Regions from separate parts of the Sporosarcina koreensis genome, predicted to be linked through region 1. Evidence: riboswitches for the same ligand, from Rfam matches in the RefSeq annotation. Region 1 holds a riboswitch; each other region holds the start of a gene.
The links. Region 1 has a riboswitch for preQ1 ahead of ACFPTP_RS17930 (QueT transporter family protein). Riboswitches for the same ligand answer to the same signal wherever they lie in the genome.
Positions count from the first base shown of each region.

Region 1 (7,695 bases):
GCTTTCCTTCTTCTCGGCCGTTCACTCCTCGGTCGTTCGCTCTGTAATGCTTTGATCAGTGAAACGATCATGAGCAAAATGATGAACGAGAACGGCAAGGCGGCAATGATGATTGTATTTTGCAGTGCCGTCAATCCGTTTACAGAGAGCAGTATGATTGCAATAGCGGATTGGATGACCCCCCAAATGATTTTTACGCTATTTGGTGGCGTCAATGAACCGTACGTGGACTGCATACCTAATACAAATGTCGCTGAGTCTGCTGAGGTGATGAAAAATGAGGCAATGAGCAGAACTGCGACAATCGAAATGAGGATTGACCAAGGCATTGCATGGAACATTTCAAAAATCGTTAATTCAGTGTCAGTATTCGCTAAGTCCACAATCCCTTTACGCTGCATATTGATCGCTGTAGATCCAAAAGCTGAAAACCAGAAGGCGCTCAGAATGGTTGGCGCCAGCATGACGACGACCATGAATTCCCTGATTGTTCGTCCTTTTGATACCCGTGCGATGAACATGCTGACGAAAGGTGCCCACGAAATCCACCAAGCCCAATAGAAAATCGTCCAGCTATCAAGCCATTCCCGATGTGCATTGTTTAATGGGGCAGTACGGAAGCTCATTGAAATTAGATTGGCGAGATATCCCCCGATGGAGTCAGTGAACACATTAAAGATAAGCAAAGTTGGTCCTAAGATGAGGACGAAACCTAATAGGGCAAGCGCAAGTATCAGGTTTGTGTTGGATAAATATTTAATTCCTTTGCTAAGTCCAGACCAGGCAGATGCAACAAATAGGACAGTAACGACCGCAATGATGATCAGTTGTGACTTGAATCCGATAGAAAAGCCGAATAGGTAATCCAACCCTGCGTTAATTTGAACAGCACCGAAGCCGAGAGAAGTGGCAACGCCAAAAGCTGTTGCAAATACGGCAAGTACATCGACGAGAACGCCCCATGGCCCCTCCATTTTTTTACCGAAAATCGGCTTCAATGTTGCTGAAATTAACCCCGGTTCCTCTTTGCGGAATTGGAAGTACGCCAGTGCAAGTCCGACAATCCCGTACATTGCCCATACATGCAATCCCCAATGGAAGAATGTATAGCGCATTGCCTCTTTGAAGGCGGCGTCTGTATTGGGTTCGGCAGTAGCAGGGTTGATGGCATAGTGGGATAACGGCTCCGCAGCCCCATAGAAGACTAAGCCGATTCCCATCCCGGCAGAGAAAAGCATCGCAATCCAGGTGATTGTTGAAAATGATGGACGGTCTTCGTCCCGCCCTAATCGCACTTTGCCGAATGGGCTGAAAATGAAGAAAATGCTGAGCACTAGAAGAAAAGAAAGCAGAAGCATGTAATACCATCCGAATGAGGATGATACGAATGATTTGATGGAATTTGTGACGGTTTCAAAGCTTTCCGCCGCTATCACTCCATATCCAACAGCCAATATGATCAGGCCAATTGTTATATAAAATACATTTGATATTTTTCGCATGTTTCCCCCTATGAATAATGGATTTTTGAAACGACTACAAACTATACCAATCATGTAGCGGGAAAGCAAAGGGAGTAAAAATGTAAACACTTACACAAATAGCGTATTTTATTTTTTTATTAACACTTACAAAATGCATCCCAAAGGTGCCTAGTAGAAATAAAAAGAAACTTTCGAATTCGAAATCCAGCTCGCATTGAATAAAAAAATTGTGTCTTTTAGACTACGGCGCATCCCTGGTTTCAGTTTACCCTTTATTAAGGTTTTTAATCTTCATCCTTGATATCGCGGTCGGGTGGAATCGGTTCATTCAAATAGTCTTCGATTTGTCTTTTTACAAATTCCAGTTGGTTGAAATAGTTGGCGAATTGATCTTGATTGATGAAAAACTGCTCGCCGTCATGAACGGATCGAATGCGTCCTTCCCATACATACTTCCGGACTTGCTCGACGGGCATACCCAAGTATTCTGCTGTTTCTTCTATCGTCATATACATTTATAAATTCTCCTTTTATCGAAAAAAAGAGGCGACAGTGCGCCTCTTTTTAAATCAGTTTATCGAACTGAAGTCGTTTATTCAATTCAGCCATAATTGGTATGCCGACTGCCATGACGACGAACTCGCCGACCGCGACGAAAAGCCATGTCAATAAGAACGGAAATTCCAGCGCGATGTTCAATTCCCAAGCGATAAGGAACATCGTAAACGTGAATACCAATGTATTGAAAAACATCCGTTGGTATAGCCCTTTAATGAACTTAGCGGAGAGGATTGTAATCGATAGTGCAAGAACGGATTGCCCGACACCGAATACAAGATCGATCGGCCCAAGTTCTGAAAAGAGCAAGTTGGCGATAAATACGCCCAATACGACACCGACGATGTATTTTTTATTGAACACAACGAGATGATTGAACATCTCCGATAGACGGAACTGGATGTTAGTGAACCCGAACGGGGCAATCAAAAACGTCACAGCAACATACAACGCAGCGATAATCCCGCTCGTTGCCATCATTTTTACTTTCATATTCATTTCTCCTTAGTTTTTTTTCGTGGGATGGTTACGAACCACGCGGCAAAAAGCCTACCTTATAGTGTAACATAGCAAATTCTACCCTTCAATATCTTTTTCCAATTGAAAACGTTTGGAGTGCAACAGGCGGAGCACGACGAGTTCTCATACAAAAGTCCATTCTTCCACTTTAAATCTATTGAAACAAATGGGGCGTTAAGAACGTATCAATACTAGAAGTGTTGAATTGAGTACAAATAGGGGGATAGGGAATGAGGAGACTCTTACTGGGAATCGTTTGCGTAGCAGGTATACTTGGCGGTTGCACGGATCGGTCAAACAGTGATCAATCAAACACAGATCAGACCAAAGAAATAAACGAACTAAAAAAGCGGATCGAGCAAATTTCATCGGAAAAAGAAGCTCTTGTAAATACAATTGAGGAAGAAAGAGAAGCGCTTGAACTAGCAATGAATCAACAAGTGAATAATGATTATTCGATGATTGTTGCAAAAGATATTGAGAAATATCCGAAGACGCTTTATAAATCAACCACGTTGGATCTGGACGGGGATGGGGAAGATGAAATAATCGAGTTATATGTGAATGCAGGAAAAATGGAAAATGGGCTCTTTGCTTGGGATGACGGACAGAGCTGGTTGTTGGTCGTGAAAGACGGCGAGAAAACGTATCCGCTTTTTGATGAATTTGTTCAGAACGGCTCAATAGAGTTTAGTACAGGAAGATTTAACAAGAAACCAGGAATCGTAATGATTATGTCGTCTCATTCCGATCGGAAGGTGCAGAAATTCACCTACGATGAAAATGAAAATGGCTATCAGAAAGAAACCTTTTATAAGAAAGAAAACACGAATAATGTGGATAACGAGCCGGCCTCCTATGCCTTTTTCAACGATGCATTTGAATTGATGGACCTGGCTTTTGCAACGAAAACATTATCTGTTCTAGAAGCCGGTGAGGAGACGCATAAGGAAGAAGATGAAAGAAGGCTGATCATTGAGCCGATCTTAGCTGATGTTTATAATGCCCGAGGATTGCTGGAAATGGTTGCGGAGTTGAACCCGGAGCTGAATGTTTCTTTAGATGGCGCGATTGACCTGCTGAACAAAATGATAAAAATACCACCGACAGTTGAGCAGATGGATCAATTACGAGCCATTCATGATGTATTCAAAAGTATCGAAACGGATGAGCTTATCAGTAAAGGGGAGAATCAGATTCATCCCGATGTTCAGGAGAAGCTTCAAAGAATTCATTTCATTCCTTAACGAAAATGCAATTCCGAAGTGGTTGATGCTAAAATAATAATAGGATAAGCCAGTTAAGAATTAAGGAGAGAAGTTAAATGTCTACAACACAAATCAGAAAAAACATCGTTATCAATGCTCCAATCGAAACAGTATGGCCGTACGTTTCAACGGCGGATGGAATTGGCGCTTGGTTCATGCCGAGCGACATGGAACCGGTCGAAGGGAAGGAGTTCACCTTGCAAGCGGGTCCCTGGGGCGAATCGCCATGTAAAGTGACGGAAATCCAACCGCCGAACCATTTTTCATTCGTCTGGGGCAAGGATTGGCAAGTCCATTTTGAACTGAAGGAAGTCGATGGCGAAACCGAATTGACCTTCATTCATGCCGGCTGGGAGGATGGCAAGCAGACCGAGTTCGGCGAATCGCATGACATCGTTCGACCACGCATGTCCGAAGGTTGGGATGGGTTATTGGCAAAGCTGAAAAACACGATTGAATCAACAGCAAAATAATTTAGAGAATTCATACACCCTCCTTCGATATCATGATATATTCAATATATCGGGGGAGGGATTTTTTTGTCACAGCGCATTGCATTCATAGTTGTCTTATTAGGGGCGATGCTTTGGGGAACGACCGGCACCGCACAAACATTCATGCCACAAACGGTACACCCTTTGGCGGTCGGTGCCTCTAGGCTCGCTGTCGGCGGTTTCACATTGCTCATCATTATGCTTATTCTTCGGAAAATCGATTTTCGGAACTGGCCGTGGAAAGCGACGATTTTTTCAGCATTGGCGATGGCAATCTTCCAATATTGCTTTTTCACGTCAATCCGCTTAACGGGAATCGCCATTGGAACGGTTGTCGCAATCGGAAGCGCGCCGATGTTTTCGGGGCTCATCGAGTGGCTGATTCTCAAAGTACGCCCGACGAAAATATGGCTGACGGCAACATCGCTTGCCATTGTCGGATGTGTATTATTGTTTTCGAATAAAGAAGGGTTGGTTGTCAATCCGGTAGGCGTCACGTTATCCCTTTGTGCCGGCCTATTGTTCGCCTTCTATACGTTATTTAATAAAGAAGTATTGGAGAAAGCGGACGCGATTCCCTCAGTCGCCGTCATTTTCTCGGTGAGCGCAATTATGCTTATGCCATTTCTTTTCATTTTTGAAACGGACGGATTGTTAACGCTTCCCGGTATATCGACAATGATCTATCTTGGAATTGCCACGACAAGCGTCGCGTATATTCTGTTTTCCACCGGCTTGCGGCACATCCCTTCGTCATCCGCGGTGACGCTCTCACTTGCTGAACCGCTCACTGCCGCGATTTTAAGTGTGTTAGTCGTCGGGGAAAGGCTCGACTTTATTTCATGGTCAGGAATCGCGCTCCTCTTAGGCGGAATCCTCGTATTAACGCTCAGCGGACGAAAAGAAGAGGCTGCCATAAGCTAGGCAGCCTCAAGGTTTTCAAAAGACGCATAAATAGCTATAGAAACGCATAAATCGTTCCAATCACGCATAAAACGCCACAAAAGCTTATAAATCATTCCATACGCGCATAAACTTCCCCAAAAGTCCATAAACCGCTAAATTCGCTCATAAATTAAGAAAAGCACGCATAACGCCTACTCCGCCTTCATCCTCACATAAAGCCTCGTCCCAAAAAATCCTAAAATAATTAACAACGTCGCCAGTAAGCCGCCTTCCAATCCGAACGGTCCGCCCGTCAGCCACGTATTTCCATCTTCAATAGAAACATTATAAATCCCATGCGGAGCTGTGCCGCTAACTGCAAATCCGAAAACATTCCCTTGAAAGTAATTCCACGTTATATGGTAACCGATCGGCAGCCATAAGCTTTTCGTCGCGTCAAACATATAGGCGAATAAAATGCCGACCAACGCGATATTGACCAAGCCCAATAGGCTGACGTTCGGATTCGTGCCGTGAACCAAACTGAACACGACGGCGGAGACGACATAAATGAGCCATTTGGGATTCCCGCGCCTCTCCATCGTCGACATGACATAACCCCTGAAAAACATCTCTTCAAAAAAGCCGACGAGAATGAATAAGACAAGAAACGACAATGAGTACACTGTGAACTCGGGTTTCGTGAACGAATTAACCATGTCCACATTTCCGGAAGCCAATAGAATAAAGAAAATGACCGCGATCGAAACTGCCCCAAGCAGAAGGCCGAACCCTAAATCTTTCAACGGCCCACTGAAGCCCAGCTCTCTCAACGTTCCTTTATTGACAAAGCGCCATAACAATACCGTCGCGAGCATGCCGCCGACTGTCCCGCCGCCTTGCGTCAACAGGAAAATCCATGGGTGCCTGTCGAACGTGGCCATAATATCCATATTGTAATTTCCGTCTTGGAACGGGAAATCGGCGATCGCTAGCAAAACGCCTCCCGGTATCGCGAAAATCTGCTGCGCAATGAACATCGCTAAAAATGCTAAAAAGATGATCCATCCAGCGCGTACTTGGTTTGAATTGTTTTTGAACAAATGATAACCCCCTTGTTTCTAACTTAATGCTGAAAATAAGTTTCAAATGAGTGTATCTATATGCAGTTGCTTGGGGCTGACGCGCCGGATGGCACCGATTAAAAGTAAAAACAGAATATCCATTATGACAACAGCTATACCGAAAACTAATAAAGTGATCGCGTCCGAATCGTTTCCTGGCATATTCATTGAAAAAGACATGATGGCCAGTGTGATAAGATGGATGGCCGCGAAAAATGTGAATGTCGTATTTGTCCGATTTTGCAATGCCTGATCGCCGACTACTTTTACGACATCCTGCAATAAAACAAATAAGTAATACGCTGTGATCAGTTTGAACGCTGAAAGCAACAGAGCGTAGGTAGTCCAGCCCGTTGAAAGTGCCGGATCAGAGAGATTCACAAATACAGAAGGCACTGATACAAGCATGCCAATGAATCCGACAATCATCGCCTTTTTCGCCTTCGGAAAGACATCCACGAGCCTAGAGCATCCGGCATAGATCAAATAATAACCAACAGGGTCCATCAACAGATCGATCATGACATGAAGTCGGAAAAAGATGAAAAGGTATCCCCAAAACATATACCGCAACGCTTTATTCACTCGAAACCCTCCCTGTCTTTTCCTCGATGATTCGGTTCACGTCATCTTGTGTTACATACGGAAACAGATTGTAGTGAGCATAGTTTGTGAAAGGTTTTCCATCCGCTGTTGTTCCAGATATACGGATGGCGAATGCGAAAGGGTTCACAAAACTTTTTTCTTTAAAATCGACTCTCAATGTCACAGATTTATCCTTCTCTAAATGAATCGGAAGTTTGAGGGAATCCAGCGGTTGTTCTGTTTGTTTGCCGCTGATCGTGAAGAGGAACCAGTCTTCAATCGGTTCATTGAAAGGGAAATCGATCTTCTCGATTGCCAACGGCTCGGTTGCTCGGAATGTATCCCAACTCGAACCGTCATTGCTGCCTCCGCTGGATGGTTGCTCTAACGCTCTACTATCGTCATTCGCATAAAACCTATTTGGATGGATGATTACTTCCCCGATGGCCGCGGTTGATGATCTTCCGTCTGAATAAAACACGGCCATTTCATTGAATGACTGTTTCTCCGTATTATCGCTGAATGACCGTAATTTGACGGTTATGCTTCTCAGTTCTTGATGTCTAAAAGTGTCAATCGCATGAGGGGCGGTGGTATCCGTATAGAAGTAGTCACCTTGCGGAAAGCCTTCGACATCACCTAATCTTATGTAATTGATATGTGAGCGATCATTTTTATTCGCCAAGTAGTAGAAGGTGACATAGTTATGGTCGTTTTCATCCGTAGTCGTTTCAATATAATGATCCAGAAAAATAGGCTCCTCCAACTGGTTCGAATG
Region 1 is NZ_JBHSNP010000029.1:429,469-437,163, reverse strand. Features, by position in the region: gene ACFPTP_RS17940 (glycine betaine uptake BCCT transporter) at 1-1,502, opposite strand, end outside; gene ACFPTP_RS17935 (helix-turn-helix domain-containing protein) at 1,769-1,999, opposite strand; gene ACFPTP_RS17930 (QueT transporter family protein) at 2,049-2,534, opposite strand; PreQ1 riboswitch class I at 2,541-2,585, opposite strand; gene ACFPTP_RS17925 (hypothetical protein) at 2,792-3,808, shown strand; gene ACFPTP_RS17920 (SRPBCC family protein) at 3,886-4,302, shown strand; gene ACFPTP_RS17915 (DMT family transporter) at 4,369-5,247, shown strand; gene ACFPTP_RS17910 (CPBP family intramembrane glutamic endopeptidase) at 5,421-6,311, opposite strand; gene ACFPTP_RS17905 (hypothetical protein) at 6,354-6,917, opposite strand; gene ACFPTP_RS17900 (hypothetical protein) at 6,910-7,695, opposite strand, start outside.

Region 2 (7,695 bases), on a different contig from region 1:
CACTTTTACCTCTTCAGGGTCTTGGGAGTTCAGCATTTGGCCAAAGTAATAAGTGTTCATGATCGCAATGTCTCCGATGCCTGCAGCAATGGCCTTCGCTTGGTCGCGATCGCCGCCTTCCGGATTGCGTGCCATATTGTTCACAATGCCTTGTGCCCATTCTTTCGCTTTTTCCTCACCGTCGATGTCGATGAAAGAAGCTAACAGAGATTGGTTATACACACTTTCCGAAGAACGGACGAGTACCCGGCCTTTCCAAGCATCGTCTGTGAGCGCCTCGTAAGTTGATAGCTCCTCAGGTTTCACTTTATCTTTATTATATACGAGAATCCGTGCGCGTTTCGTCAAACCGACCCACATATCATCAGAATCACGGAATTTTTCTGGTACTTGTTTCGCTAATATGTCACTTGACACTGCTTGAAGTAATCCTTGCTCTTTTGCGCGGTACAATCTACCGACGTCTGCCGTTAAGAAAAGATCGGCTTTTGTAGCTGTTCCTTCACGTTTGATCCGCTCAATCAACTCATCGGCTTCACCTTTGATGATATTCACTTTGATGCCTGTTTCATCCTCGAACTTTTTGTACAGTTCGTTGTCGACGTCATAATGTCTGCTTGTATACAAATTCACTTCGGCTTTTTCGTTAGCCTTCTCTTTTTTATTATCTGTTGCATCGCTGCTTTGCTTCGTACCATTCCCACATGCCGCAAGAACGAGTAGCAAAGAGGCGAGCAGGAGCATTAAACTTTTTTTCAAGTGATTTTCTCTCCCAACTAGTTTGTTTATGTTGATAACGATTCTCAATCTCATTACTAATATAAAGTGCGGGAGCATAAGAGTCAACAGATATATGTGAAATATAATGAAAAAGTCGATTCCGAAAAATGGAGTCGACCTTTTCATAAGATATTATTTTAAACGCCGCGCTTATTCCCCCACACAAGGGCATGCAATTGCGGCAACACTTTCACATCATTCATGACGGGAGAAGCAACAGCCAAATCGATAAGCCATTCAAACCGTTTCAATAAATTGGATACAAGATAGGCGTCATCTGTGGTTGTTGTGTCATCGTTACCCACTTGTAAATAGAAAGGGACCGTTGGGTAACGGAGATGGACATCTTCCGCAAATTTGAAATCTGTTTCATCAAAAACAACGATCTTCATACTTGCATTTGCATCTGTCAATTTCTCCATGAAGCGATCCAGTTTGACGAAATCCGTTGTCATTTTTGAGCTTGGTGGTTTTGGAGAAAGCGTGATGTCATCGATGTTCAACAACCAATCTTGCCAAAACGTTGCTTGCGTCTCGACTGCAACTTTCCAACCTTCTCCATGGCAAAGATCGACCAGGTCTCCGATGCCTTTATGCAAAGCGGGATTTCCGCCTGAAATCGTTACATGCGAAAAGGACTGGCCGCCGATTGATTTCAGTTCATCGATAATGTCTTGCTGCTGTTTCGAAACGCTTTTGCCAGTGCCGTCCCATGTAAAACTGGAATCGCACCAAGCACAAGAATAATCGCAGCCCGCCGTCCGGACAAACATCGTTTTTTGGCCAATCACCATTCCCTCACCTTGGATTGTAGGGCCGAATATTTCCATTACAGGGATCTTCATCATAAATCCTCCTGTAACGGACGATAGACAACATAGCTCGTCGGCGTTTCCCGAACAATCACTTGGAGGCACGCAGGGCGATTGTCTCTTGTACGGAGAACATCCTGAATGGATTTCCAAATTTGTTCTGCCAATCGTTCAGTTGTCGGAAAGGTAGCTTGGAACTCAGGATGATCATTCAATACGGTATGATCATATTTTTTATGAATAAGATCTTTCAGTTGTTTGAAATCAATCAAAAAACCGAGCGGATCCAGCTCATTTCCTCCGATGGTGACATTAACGAAGTACGTATGCCCATGCAACACTTGGCATTTTCCTGCTTCTTCATCTGGAATGAAATGCGCAGCCGAAAAATGCATATCCTTGTTTAATTCAAATCGAAAGTCGTGTTGTACTTGCGGATAAAATTGCTGCATCATTTAGCAGCACCTGCAGTCTTTCGTGCTTGATACGCCGCAAGCCCTTCATTGCGCAGCACACATGCAGGACATTCTCTGCAGCCTGTGCTTGGAACGCCGTTGTAGCAAGTGAGCGTTTTCGACTGCACAAAATCGAGCGCGGCAAGTTCATCAGCCAGCTCCCATACTTCAGATTTATCTAGCCACATTAACGGCGTATGGATGACAAAGTTTCCATCCATGGCCAAATTCAATGTCACATTTAACGATTTAATAAAATTGTCGCGGCAATCAGGATAACCGCTAAAATCCGTCTCACTCACACCGGTAATCAAGTGTCGTGCGCCGATCGCATCGGCGTAAACCGCCGCGAAAGATAGAAACAGATGATTTCGTCCGGGTACGAACGTTGACGGCAATTCGCCATCCACTTCCGTGACTTCGATATCATCACGTGTTAGCGCATTGGCTGATAACTGGTTAATCAAATTCATGTCCAGCACTTTGAACGATACGCCAAGTTCTTCCGCGATTTTTCTGGCACATTCGATTTCATCCGAATGCCGTTGTCCGTAGTCGAACGTCACTGTTGCGACTTCCCGGAAGTTTTTCAATGCCCAAAATAGGCATGTCGTACTGTCTTGGCCGCCACTAAAGACGACGACCGCTTTTTCATTTTTCATTTTACATATCTCCTTAGTTTTTTATAGAGGGAGTTTGCGAACCTCTTTTGTTGAACCTAGTTCATAATAACATAGGCGAGTGGAGATGGGGGAAGGCGGACAAAAAACGGTTAAAAAAGAAATTGGCTGACATGAGTCCGGTTTAATACCGTCTTCACATCAGCCGAACAGCTACTCTTTTATTTTTGAAACACCAAATTCAGTTTTCCGTTTTCCAATGCAAGGCTTGCATCGAACTTATTGCCGTTATTGGCGGTGAAGCCTTTGATCGTATTCGTTTTTCCCTTCGTGCAAAGGAGCTTCACTTGCGCAGGTGTCAGTTTTTTCTTCAAGAAGATGCCCGGCAACGTCTGTTTACAGCCATTTTTATAGTTGCTGCATCCGTAAAATCCTTTTCGGGCTAGAATCATCCCATTTTGACATGCGGGGCATGGGGCGACCTCCACCGCTTGATAAGAACCGCGCGATTTCGATTGCCGTGGCGGAACCTTCGACGCATCAATCGGCTTTGCTTCCAACTGCTTCGGCACGTCATCCAACAGCTTCGCGATGAACTTCGAAATATTATCGAGGAAATGCTGTCCGCTTCCTTCACCATTGCCGATTTTTCGCAAATACGTTTCCCACTTCGCCGTCATTGATGGACTGGCAAGCAGATTCCCTTCAATCGCCTGGCAAAGCACGCGACCTTTCTCTGTAATCGATACAATATTTTTAGACACGGTAATATAGCCATGCTTTTTAATCGTCTCAATGATACCGCTTCGGGTCGCTTCCGTCCCAAGACCCTCGATTTCTTTCAAAATATCCGTTTCCTCTTTGTCCTCGACAAGCTTTCCACATGTTTTCATCATCGCAATGAGCTGCCCTTCCGTGTATGGCTTAGGGGGCATCGTCTTGCCTTCCTTAATGCCGATATCGGATTGGACTGCTTCTTGCATGCGCAGTGGCGGCAAAGCAGGATCCTCTATTTCATCCTTCGACCGTTGGAATAAAGCCTTCCATCCCAAATCCCTTTCCGTTTTGCCAGTCGTAAAGAACGGCAATCCATTCACATCCGTCGTCACTTTCGTCTCAGTGTACAAATAATCAGTATGGAACATGGCGAGCGTCGTACGGACGACTTCCTCATACAGATTCCGCTCGAGCGGCGACATCCTGCCAAGAACTGCTTGTGTCGGCACTTTCTTCGTCGGGATGATCGCGTAGTGCTCCTGTACCTTCGAACTGTCGACATACCGCTTCTTCGGAGCAAGAGAAGCGACAGGGAAGGGGTGCCCGATCAGCTGTTGGTAATCGCCGACTTGATCCTTCAAGTACGCAAATTCATTCGGCGTAATATGGCGCGCATCCGTCCGCGGATAGGTGACAAGCTTCTTCTCATACAAGCCTTGCATCGTCTTCAACACGTTCGCAGGGCTCATCTTCCATCGACGGTTCGCCGTCGCCTGCAACGTAGACAAGGAATGGAGCTGCGGTGGCGGCGTCCGTTTATCGGTATGTGTGACAGAGGTGATCACGCCTGGCGAATTCGGTTGGATTCCATGCTTCGCGAGCAGTTCCTGTATGATCTCCCGTTTCGGCTCCTTCGCTTTTGCTTTGCCTTTATACGTACCGTGTTCTGCTTTGAACGTCGCTTCGACTTCGAAAAACGGTTCCGATACAAATGTTTCAATCTCGCGCTGCCGTTGATAAATCAAGTACACTGTAGGCGACTGTACGCGGCCGATCGGAAACACTTCCTGAACCCCTTTCGCTTTCAATAGAAGTGTATAAAGCCGGGAAGCATTCATCCCGACGAGCCAATCGCTGATCTGCCGGGATTTCGCCTCTTCATACATCTGCAAATCCTTACGGTTGTCCCGTAAGTTCGCAAATCCTTTCCGCACTTCATCGACTTCAAGCGAATTGATCCAAAGCCGCTTGATCGTCTGATTGCGGGCGCCCGTTTGATAATAAATGCTGTAGAAGATGTTCGATCCTTCCCGGTCCACGTCACACGCATTGATGACCGTATCTGTTCCGCGGATAAGCTTCTTCACAATCTGAAACTGCTTGAACTTCCCTTTCGCCACCTGGAACTCATACCGTTCCGGTAAAATCGGCAGACTCCCGAGCGACCAACGTTTCCAAGCGGGATTGTATGCATGCGGCTCTTTCAACTCGACCAAGTGGCCGACGCCCCATGTGATGTAAGCTCCCGCAGGGAAAATCGGACACGGGTTGATCTCCAAGAACCCTTCATGCTTCCGCACGGAAAAAGCGTCTGCATACGCTTTCGCTTGGGAAGGTTTTTCGGCTAGGATTACGGGTTTCATAGGAACACCTCCACTGAGAGTACATTTGTTCTATTATCTCATAAAGGAAAGGAGATTGCTATGGAGGTAGGTAGGGAATTAGAACACAATTCAATTAACCTTCCTCGGCTTGCACAATCGTCTCCCCATGCTTCAGCAACCGCAGCCGACTTGAATCCAGCCCCCGCCGCTCCCATTCGGCAAGCAGGCGATTCAACGCCTCCTCGGTCGTGTCATCAGCCAGTCTAAACGCACCGTAATGCATGGGAATGAACGTCTCAGCTCCAACATCAACAAAAGCTTGAATCGCTTCTTCCGGTGTTACGTGCTGCGTCCCCATGAACCATTCAGGCTCATAGGCACCAATTGGCATAAGTGCATACGTAATATCAGGGAACCTTTCACCGATGTCGCGGAATCCATGGAAATAGCCACTGTCCCCGGCGAAATAGATGGAATGGGATGTATGCTCCCTGGCTGGCAATAATTCCGGTTGAATGACCCAGCCTCCCCAGTGTGAGGTATTCGTGTCGGTAAGACTACGTTTTGTCCAGTGCTGTGCAGGAACGAAGTTGAATTTTACGGCCTCAATGCTCAAATGCCCCCACCATGGCAACTCATATACGTTCTTTCCCTTCATCAACTTCTGTACAAAACGTCCAAGCCCCTCAGGGACAAGAACGGCAGGTGAGCCTTTCAACTTTCTCAAAGACGCTACATGCAGATGATCATAATGGGAATGCGACAATAAAATAACATCGACAGGCGGAATTTCATCTATAGACAGTCCGGGTTCTTCCATTCTCCGGCTGAATCCCATCTGCCTGGCCCAAACAGGATCCGTCACAATGGTCAAACCGCTAACTTGCAGAAGAAATGTGGAGTGCCCAATCCACGTAATCGTCAAATCTTGGTGTTTGCTGTTCAGAAGCCCCTGTTGTTTATTGTCTGCTTGTCCAATACGGAAACTCAAATCTTTGCGCTTCCCTCGTCGTTCTTTTTGCCAGCGTATTACATCCTTGAAGTTTGATGTCGTGGCGGCAATATCCAGATTGCTGTATCGTTTTCGTGCCATATGTACTCACTCCCTTTGAGGTTGGATGTACTCAAAAAACTTGGATATCTACTCCTCGTGATACCTTGGTTACCAAGCAGCAGGCTTGAATAATAGTTTATTTGAGAATTGAGGTGAGGGCAAACTGACGGATTAGAAACTATGTAATTTTAGAGAACCATGAATAAGCAACAACTTAGCAACAAGTACACGCTATACTAGAACTAGCTAAGATGTAGGAGTAGATAAACATGGAACATATACAAAAGACGATCTTGATAATAGAAGATGAAGAATCGATTTATGATATTTTATCGTATGCCTTACGGAAAGCGGGATTTCGGGTAATTGGCGCATCTACAGGAGTGAAAGCATTGGAAGCTGTTCTAGCGGTTGAGATCGACCTCATTATTTTGGATCTTATGCTTCCAGATACGACAGGCTTTGAGCTGTGCAAACAGATTACTGCCATAATGAATTCCCCGATCCTTATGCTGACAGCGCGTGACGATATTGTAGAGAAGGTTGTTGGCCTTGAACTCGGGGCAGACGATTATATGACAAAGCCATTCGATATTCGGGAAGTTCTTGCGCGTGTGAATGTGTTACTTCGTCGCAACCAGACGCCGCATCGCTTGATTCACCTCAATGAGAGCATCCATATCGATCCCCGTGCCCACTCCGTTTTCAAAGATGAACAATTGATTGCCTTCAAGCCGAAAGAGTATGAGCTTTTATTGTTATTCGCCCAACATAGAAACCGAGTGTTTTCAAGGGAGGAAATTCTTGATACCGTTTGGGAAATGGATTATGAAGGCGGTCTTCGGACAGTGGACGTACATGTTCAACGGATTCGTAAAAAGCTAGATTCTTCCATTATCGATACTGTCTTTGGTGTAGGTTATCGTATGAAAGGAAATTGAGCCAATGAAACTTACGATTCGGAAGAAGTTTTTCATCGGTTTTTTCATCGTGTTTTTCATTGCAGCGGGTTTGAGCCATCAAATCATGGCGAAGATGCTAGAAAAATATACAATGACCAATCTCGAAGAAGCCGTGACCTCTCTACAATATTCGTCCACTCAATTCATAAAACAATTTGAGCAGCTGCATCCGCAAAGCGGAAACTTTGTCGTTGAACACAGCGATAAGCTTGCAAATGAATTAAGTAAATTAAATGATCAAAGTGTAGCCCTGTATGATAATGAAGGGCAGTTTTTATATGAAGCAGTGCCGATCGATCGTCCAATTCTGATAGAACAGCAACGCTATCAAGCAAGTGTAGGGGAGAATAGCAGCGAAGAATTAAAACAAGCATTTCAAAATAAATCTGCGTACACCGTTCAACCATTGCGGGAGGGAACACTTCTTTATTTCGCATACCCACTCTATTTGAATGATACGCTGTATGGAGTTGTCCGTTTTACTGCGGATTACACGGATGTGTTCTTACATAATAAACGTCTGCTGCGTACATTCACTTTGCTAACGGTGCTTTTGTTTTGCGGCGTCTATTTAATATCGTTGCTATTATCCAATCAATTCATACGGAGAGTAAAAGAAGTGACAACTGCAACGAAAAGAATGACGACAGGCGATTATGAGCTGATTGCTGCAAATAAGGCAACTGATGAA
Region 2 is NZ_JBHSNP010000024.1:8,837-16,531, forward strand. Features, by position in the region: gene ACFPTP_RS10535 (Fe(3+) ABC transporter substrate-binding protein) at 1-759, opposite strand, end outside; gene queE (7-carboxy-7-deazaguanine synthase QueE) at 918-1,628, opposite strand; gene queD (6-carboxytetrahydropterin synthase QueD) at 1,625-2,047, opposite strand; gene queC (7-cyano-7-deazaguanine synthase QueC) at 2,044-2,709, opposite strand; PreQ1 riboswitch class I at 2,717-2,760, opposite strand; gene ACFPTP_RS10555 (type IA DNA topoisomerase) at 2,889-5,027, opposite strand; gene ACFPTP_RS10560 (MBL fold metallo-hydrolase) at 5,122-6,081, opposite strand; gene ACFPTP_RS10565 (response regulator transcription factor) at 6,312-6,983, shown strand; gene ACFPTP_RS10570 (sensor histidine kinase) at 6,988-7,695, shown strand, end outside.
Region 2: another riboswitch for preQ1. It lies ahead of queC (7-cyano-7-deazaguanine synthase QueC); the one in region 1 lies ahead of ACFPTP_RS17930 (QueT transporter family protein).

Region 3 (7,695 bases), on a different contig from region 1:
TATATGGAATTGCTCTCTTTTCATCTCCCAGAATCTGCTTTATACTATATAGATGGTTCTTAATCGTAAACGTCTGATCCATATCAATTGTACCGAGCTCCGTGACAACTCCGTCAACCGGGGAAATCAGGGTATCGGAACGCATGTCGATCGGCCGTGAACCCTTTTTCAAATTGCGCGTAAAATAAGCTTGAAGGCTATCATAATTGTCGATGGGGAACTCTGCTTCCTCTTCGTTAATACGGTATGTCTTTGCAAACGGTTTGATGAGTTTCCGGCTAAGGCGGGAACTTGCAATTGTTTTTAATAAAGCGGAAGATACGGGATGTCCGCTTAGTTCTACAAAACGTTTAAATAATATTTTTTTCATGTCAACAGTCTCCTATGTTTCAGATTAGTAGTCAGCAATATAACAATACTGGAGGTATCATCATGTTTTTATCTAGATACTTAGATTATACGAAAATAAAAGGGCAGTTGGCGAATGCAATTACAATCACCAACTTAAGTTTCGGAATCATTGCAATCATTCTAATTGCCCGTGAACTCGGTCATATGAGTTTGGTGTTCATTTTCCTTGCAGCTCTCTTCGATCGTTTCGACGGCATGGTCGCGCGGCACTTTCATTCCGAGTCGTTGTTTGGCAAAGAACTGGATTCACTAAGTGATATTGTATCATTCGGAGTAGCCCCGGCGCTCCTGATTTATATGACTGATTTGTCTTCGATGCTTTGGGTAGGAATTGCCGCGACTGTTTTTTACATCGCCGCGGGGGCCATCCGACTTGCACGTTACAATGTCAAGGAGTTTGACGGAGCGTTTTACGGAGTGCCTATTACAGCGGCTGGTGTTTTATTGACATTATCCTATTTTCTAAGCCCTTATATCGGACCTCCATTTTTCGTCATTTTAATGGTTGTCCTTGGCTTGGCAATGGTGAGCAATGTTCGGATTGCGAAAGTCTAAGCGACCGTAAACGTAATGGGATTTTTATCAGAACATGAACTTTACATCTCCTTTTTTGAGGCGTATAATTTAACTTGTCTTAATTGGAGGCGTACCCAAGAGGCTGAAGGGGGCTGACTCGAAATCAGCTAGGGCGTTCACGCGCCGCGGGGGTTCAAATCCTCTCGCCTCCGTTTGCTTTTTTGATCGTAAGCTCTCACATGCGGTTTTTCCGTATGGGGAGCTTTTTACATATCATTCAATGGTGACATGACCGAATGTCTGTTATTCTATAGGAAAGGCTTCGTCTGGAGTAAGCAAGCTGGAAAAAGCGCCGACAGTAGGTGCTTTTTTCTTTGACTGAATGAAAGAGGTGATTCCGATCGAAAAAATTACTTCCGTCTTATCTTCCTATTTCGGTTTTTCTTCCTTCCGAACAGGTCAAGATCAAGCGATCCAAAATGTGCTTGACGGAAAAGATACGCTCTGCGTCATGCCGACGGGCGGAGGGAAATCCATCTGTTATCAGGTTCCTGCGCTTGTCATGGAAGGCACAGTTCTAGTCGTATCCCCGTTGATTTCCTTGATGAAAGACCAGGTGGATGCCCTTCATCAAATTGGTATACCGGCAGCATACATCAATAGTACATTGTCGACAGAGGAATACTTCGGGACTGTTGAAAATGCTTTGGAGGGAATGTACCGTCTGCTCTACGTAGCCCCTGAACGATTTGAATCTCCCTCGTTCATCCAACAAATCAGCAAAATGGATATTCCGATGATTGCAATTGATGAGGCACACTGTATCTCGCAATGGGGACATAATTTCAGGCCGAGTTATAGGATGTTGAGCAAAGTCGTATCCTCCTTTGAACGAAAACCGGTCGTGTTGGCTTTGACAGCAACCGCAACACCTGCTGTGAGGGAAGATATTTGCGACCAATTGCACATCGAGCATGAAAATACAGTGATGACAGGCTTTGAGCGAAGCAATCTCACCTTTTCTGTTATTAAAGGGCAGGACAGGGATAAGTTCGTCAAAGATTATGTCAAGAAGAATGAAGGGGAAGCTGGAATCATTTATGCCGCCACCCGTAAAGCGGTCGACCAGATCCATGCAACGCTTGAGAGGAGCGGAATCGCTGTTGCAAAATACCATGCCGGCCTTTCGGATGTTGTCCGGCAATCGGAGCAGGATCGCTTCCTTATGGATGAGGCGACTGTCATGGTGGCGACGAATGCATTTGGGATGGGTATCGACAAAAGTAATATACGGTACGTCATCCATTATCAAATGCCGAAAAATATGGAAAGTTATTATCAGGAGGCTGGCCGTGCAGGGAGGGATGGCCTTGACAGTGAATGCACCCTGTTATTTTCTTCCCAGGACGTCATTACGCAGCGGTTCCTCATTGATCAATCGCAGGATCAACATCGGATTCCTGCGGAACTGGAAAAGCTGCAGTCGATGATTGATTACTGCCATACCGAATCATGTCTTCAAAAGTTCATCATTACGTATTTCGGTGAGAAGGACGTGCAGGATTGCGGTCGATGTGCAAACTGTACAGACACCCGGGAAAGTTTTGAAGTGACAGTTGATGTGCAAAAAGTGCTGTCCTGCGTCATACGTATGGGTCAGCGTTTCGGCAAGACGATGATTGCCCAAGTGCTCACAGGCTCACGGAATAAAAAAGTGCTGGAGTTCGGTTTCGATAATTTGACGACATATGGTCTGATGAAAGAACGGAATGCGAAAGACGTTTCCGATTTCATCGAATTCATCATCTCCGAAAACTATCTGGGCGTGGAAAACGGACAATTCCCAATCATTTATGTCACCGAGCAAGGCAAAGACGTATTGACCGGCAAAATCCAGGTATACCGGAAAGGGACTGTCGAAACGAAGCAGATCGCGAAAGACGATCCGCTATTCAACCAGCTACGTGCCCTTCGCATGAAGCTTGCCCAAGAAGCGGGCGTTCCGCCATTTGTCGTCTTTTCGGACAAGTCATTGCGTGATATGGCAGCGAAAATGCCTCTTTCGGAAGAGGCGTTTTTAGAGGTCAACGGTGTCGGGGCGGCGAAGTTGGAGAGATACGGCGAAGCATTCATGGAAGAAATCAAATCCTTTTCTGCTCAAATGAGTTGAATAAATGCAAAACAGGTGAAGGGTCGCAACAACGATCCCTTCACCTGTTTTTTTATTTGCATATTAAATTGGAAACTTCTCGTTTATGGCCATGAAGTTTTCAATACTCTTTGTTAACTTCTCGTTCCAGGCCAAAGAGTTCTCGTTCCCAGGAATCAATTTTGCAAAGAAATCGCTTGGTCCGTAATTTCGGGTTCCTTTTTCCTGCATAATGACACTAACAGATAAACAATCGGCGTATCCAAAATAGCGATGATGAATTTGAAAACATATTGGCTTGCGATCATTCCTAACAAAGCGCCAATCGGCATCGTGCCAGCAAATGCGATGGTAATGAAAATCGTCGTATCGACGAGTTGGCTCGCCATCGTAGACACATTATTCCGGACCCACAACTTTTGATTGCCATGCTTTCTTTTAAGCCTGTCGAAAATGGTGACATCCAAGTTTTGGCTGATAAGATATGCAGCAAGGCTCGCAATCGTCACACGGAAACCCGCGGTGAATATCGTTTCAAACGCTTCCTGATGTTCATAAAACGGAGCAGCCGGCAACTGGATGGCGATCCAAATGAATCCTATCGAGAAAAGCTGCGCAATGAATCCTGTCTGGACCGTCTTTCTCGCAGCATCCTTTCCGTATGCTTCCGTTAACACGTCCAAGATCGGATATGTGCACACATAGATGACAGCCGCTGCAGGGATAACAATCCAGCTTCCGATGCTCATCAACTTGACTGCAACAATATTCGATAATAGTAAAAGTCCGACGAAAATCCCGCTTAAATAATAGCGCATTTCATTGTTTCCTCCTCATCGGTTATCAATCTTTTCAGGGTACATGTCATGATTCATTAAACGATGTTCCGCCATTTTTTCATATTTCGTGCCAGGTTTTCCATAGTTGCAATAAGGGTCGATGGAAAGTCCGCCACGCGGAGTGAACTTGCCCCAAACTTCGATATAGCGCGGACCGATCAGCTTTATCAAATCATTCATGATGATGTTGACGCAGTCTTCGTGAAAATCGCCATGATTGCGGAAGCTGAACAAATAGAGCTTCAATGACTTGCTCTCCACCAATTTCTTATCCGGGATGAAGCTGATATACATCGTCGCGAAATCCGGCTGTCCTGTCATCGGACAAAGCGAAGTGAATTCGGGACAGTTGAATTTGACGAAGAAATCCCGTTCCGTATGCATATTATCGACCGATTCCAAGATGGATGGATCGTACTCATATGCATATTTAGTATTCTGATTTCCAAGCAACGTTAAATCCGTCAATGTGTTTTCATCTCTTCCAGCCAATTAAAAAACCTCCCCATGAAATTTGTCAGGGAGAGGCCATAGGAACAGAAAAAAAGAAAAGCCATGTCGCTAAAATGGACATGGCTTGTTTCCGTCATCCATAGTTTTTTATAGAGGGTCGCTATGAACCTCTCCCGAACAGGGTTATTCATTTCGTGTAAAACTTTATCCTATCACGGTTCTTCTGTCAATAGCAGACTCCTTTTCATTCCGAGAATCGTATAAAGGGCGACACTCAGTAGAATGATGCCGGTGAGCATGAACGCGCCCCTGAATGTCAGATCCAAAAACCCGATCAGGCTGGAGCCTGCGACGACCCCAATCGAAAAGAATGCATAGAAATAGCCGTATGCCTTCCCTCGGAATTCCGGAGACGATGAGTCGATGAGCAAAGAATTGATGGAAGGGAAAAGGAATGCAAAACCTATTCCGTAAAGCGCCATTGCTATGTAGAGGAACTTCAGCTCCGTAACTTGACTAAGAAACAGCATGCTCAAGCCCATCATCGAAATGCCGAATGCCAATGTGATCATCGGGCGCACTTTATCGAAGATGCGATTGATCGGCAGCAGGAAAATCAGAATGGCGACGATGCCGAATGTGCTGAGCAGCATGCCTGTCGCTTTCGTATCAAAGCCTAATGCCTCTACCTTTAATGGCAGGACCAAAGCCAAAACACCTTGGGAGAACATAAGGAAGAAAGCACCGGCGAATGCTCGGACCATGCCAGGGTGTCTGAACAAATATCTCACCCTGAAATGCTTCGTACCCTCGACCTTTTGCTTTTTTACGAAAGAAACGGAGCGGAGCAGGAAAAATGCTGATATCGCAAGGATGAACATGATGACGCCGTTCACTGTCATGATGAAAGGGGCGCCTGTTTTTGAAGCGACAATTCCGCTATAGGCAGGTCCTATGATTGCTGCCATTCCTACAAAGGCACCTGAAATGGCAACACTTCTGCCTCTTTTTGATTCTTCGGCGCGGTTGGCGAGGAATGTAAACGCTGCGGGGACAATCAGCCCTTCCATAAAACCATGGACGAAGCGGATCCCTAGAAGGGAAACAGGCCCAATTGCGAATGAATAAAGAAGTAGTGAAATACCTGATGCAAATAATCCTATAAGCAAAATGACGAACGGTCCTCTACGGTCCGTCATGAATCCGGAAATGACATTCCCGATTGTATTTGAAAATGAATACATCCCGACAGCCAATCCTGTCATGAAAGAAGAAGCTCCCAAAGATAGTGCAAAAGGGCTCATGATCGGCAGTTGCGAGAATAAATCAAAGAAGGAAAAAAAGACGATTGCATAAACGAATGCGCGCATGTGGAATCCTCATTTCAATTAAGTTGAATCATATTCTACTTTACCATGGATGCCGAAATAGGCAAAAGGACAGCTTGTGAACAAAAGAATAATTAGCAAAAATTATGGCGAAACGATAAAATGAGAGAATACTTGCAGAGAGAGGGCTGGTCATGATGGATACGAAAATCAGAATAGGTATCGTAGGATACGGAAATTTAGGCAAAGGCGTGGAATCGGCAATTGCCCAAAATGATGATTTGGAGCTGGCAGGGGTTTTCAGCCGGAGAGAGCCGGGGGACTTGAAAGTGAACAGCAACGCACCTGTTTTACGATTGAATGAAATTGAAAAACATGTAGATGATATCGACGTACTGATTTTATGCGGCGGCTCGAAAAACGATCTTCCTGAACAAGGGCCGGCGCTTTCGAAGCTGTTCAATACGGTGGATAGCTTTGACACACACGCGAAGATTCCTGAATACTTTGAGGCGATGGATGCATCGGCTAGACCGAATGGAAAAACGGCCATCATCTCTGTCGGTTGGGACCCGGGTCTGTTTTCCATCAACCGGCTTTACGGGGAATCGATCCTTCCTGAAGGTGCGACGTATACGTTCTGGGGAAAAGGGTTGAGCCAAGGTCATTCGGATGCCGTTAGGAGAATCGAGGGAGTGAAGGGCGCCGTCCAATATACGATTCCCGTCGAGTCGGCGGTCGATAAGGTGCGCAACGGATCGCAACCCGAGCTGACGACGCGTGAAAAGCATACTCGTGAATGCTTTGTCGTATTGGAGGAAGGTGCCGATGAAGCCGAAGTGGAACGTGCTATCGTCACGATGCCCGACTACTTTGCAGATTATGATACGACGGTAAATTTCATTACCGAACAGCAATTGAAAGAAGAGCATAGCGCAATGCCCCATGGCGGTTTTGTTATCCGCAGCGGGAAAACAGGGGAAGCGAACAATCAAGTAATGGAATTTTCATTGATATTGGACAGCAATCCTGAATTTACATCTAGCGTCCTAGTCGCTTACGCGCGTGCAGCTTATCGGTTGAATAAAAGTGGTGAAGCTGGCGCGAAAACCGTATTCGACATCGCACCTGGACTCCTTTCTCCTAAGAGTGCGGCGCAGCTTAGAAAAGAAATATTGTGAGTGTGAAAGCACTTCCAATGTTGCCATTTTTCATCTATACTAAATTTGAAGTTTTTATTTAGGAGGTCGAAATATATGTCGAAGATGGATGATACGCTGATCATGCTGAAAGATTTGACGGACGCGAAGGGAATTCCCGGAAATGAGCGTGAACCGCGTGAAGTCATGAAGAAATATATTGAGCCATTTGCCGATGAAATTGAATACGATGGACTCGGTTCTTTAATTGCCAAAAAGAGCGGCGATGGGAACGGACCAAGAATAATGGTAGCTGGCCACTTAGACGAAGTCGGCTTCATGGTGACGAAAATTGACGATAAAGGATTCATTTCCTTCCAGCCGGTAGGCGGATGGTGGTCGCAAGTCATGCTTGCCCAACGTGTAACAATCGTTACGCGCAAAGGGGATACGGTGACAGGCATAATCGGTTCGAAGCCTCCACATATCCTTTCCGCTGAAGCCCGGAAAAAGCCGGTGGACATTAAAGATATGTTCATCGATATCGGTGCGACTTCGAAAGAGGAAGCGATGGAGTGGGGCGTGCTGCCTGGCGATATGATTGTTCCGTATTTCGAATTCACAGTCATGAACAATGACAAATACTTGCTTGCGAAAGCATGGGATAACCGCATCGGCTGCGCGATCGCAATCGACGTCATGAAAGCGTTGAAAGATGAAAAACACCCGAACATCGTGTTTGGCGTCGGTGCAGTGCAAGAAGAAATCGGCTTGCGCGGTGCAAAAACGGCTGCAGCAAAAGTGAAGCCTGATATCGGCTTTGCTGTTGACGTAGGTGTTGCAGGAGATACGCCTGGCGT
Region 3 is NZ_JBHSNP010000026.1:3,676-11,370, forward strand. Features, by position in the region: gene ACFPTP_RS11635 (phosphatidylserine decarboxylase) at 1-370, opposite strand, end outside; gene pssA (CDP-diacylglycerol--serine O-phosphatidyltransferase) at 433-966, shown strand; tRNA gene ACFPTP_RS11645 (tRNA-Ser) at 1,052-1,139, shown strand; gene recQ (DNA helicase RecQ) at 1,319-3,097, shown strand; gene ACFPTP_RS11655 (queuosine precursor transporter) at 3,253-3,894, opposite strand; gene queF (preQ(1) synthase) at 3,910-4,407, opposite strand; PreQ1 riboswitch class I at 4,502-4,545, opposite strand; gene ACFPTP_RS11665 (MFS transporter) at 4,581-5,738, opposite strand; gene ACFPTP_RS11670 (diaminopimelate dehydrogenase) at 5,894-6,877, shown strand; gene ACFPTP_RS11675 (M42 family metallopeptidase) at 6,953-7,695, shown strand, end outside.
Region 3: another riboswitch for preQ1. It lies ahead of queF (preQ(1) synthase); the one in region 1 lies ahead of ACFPTP_RS17930 (QueT transporter family protein).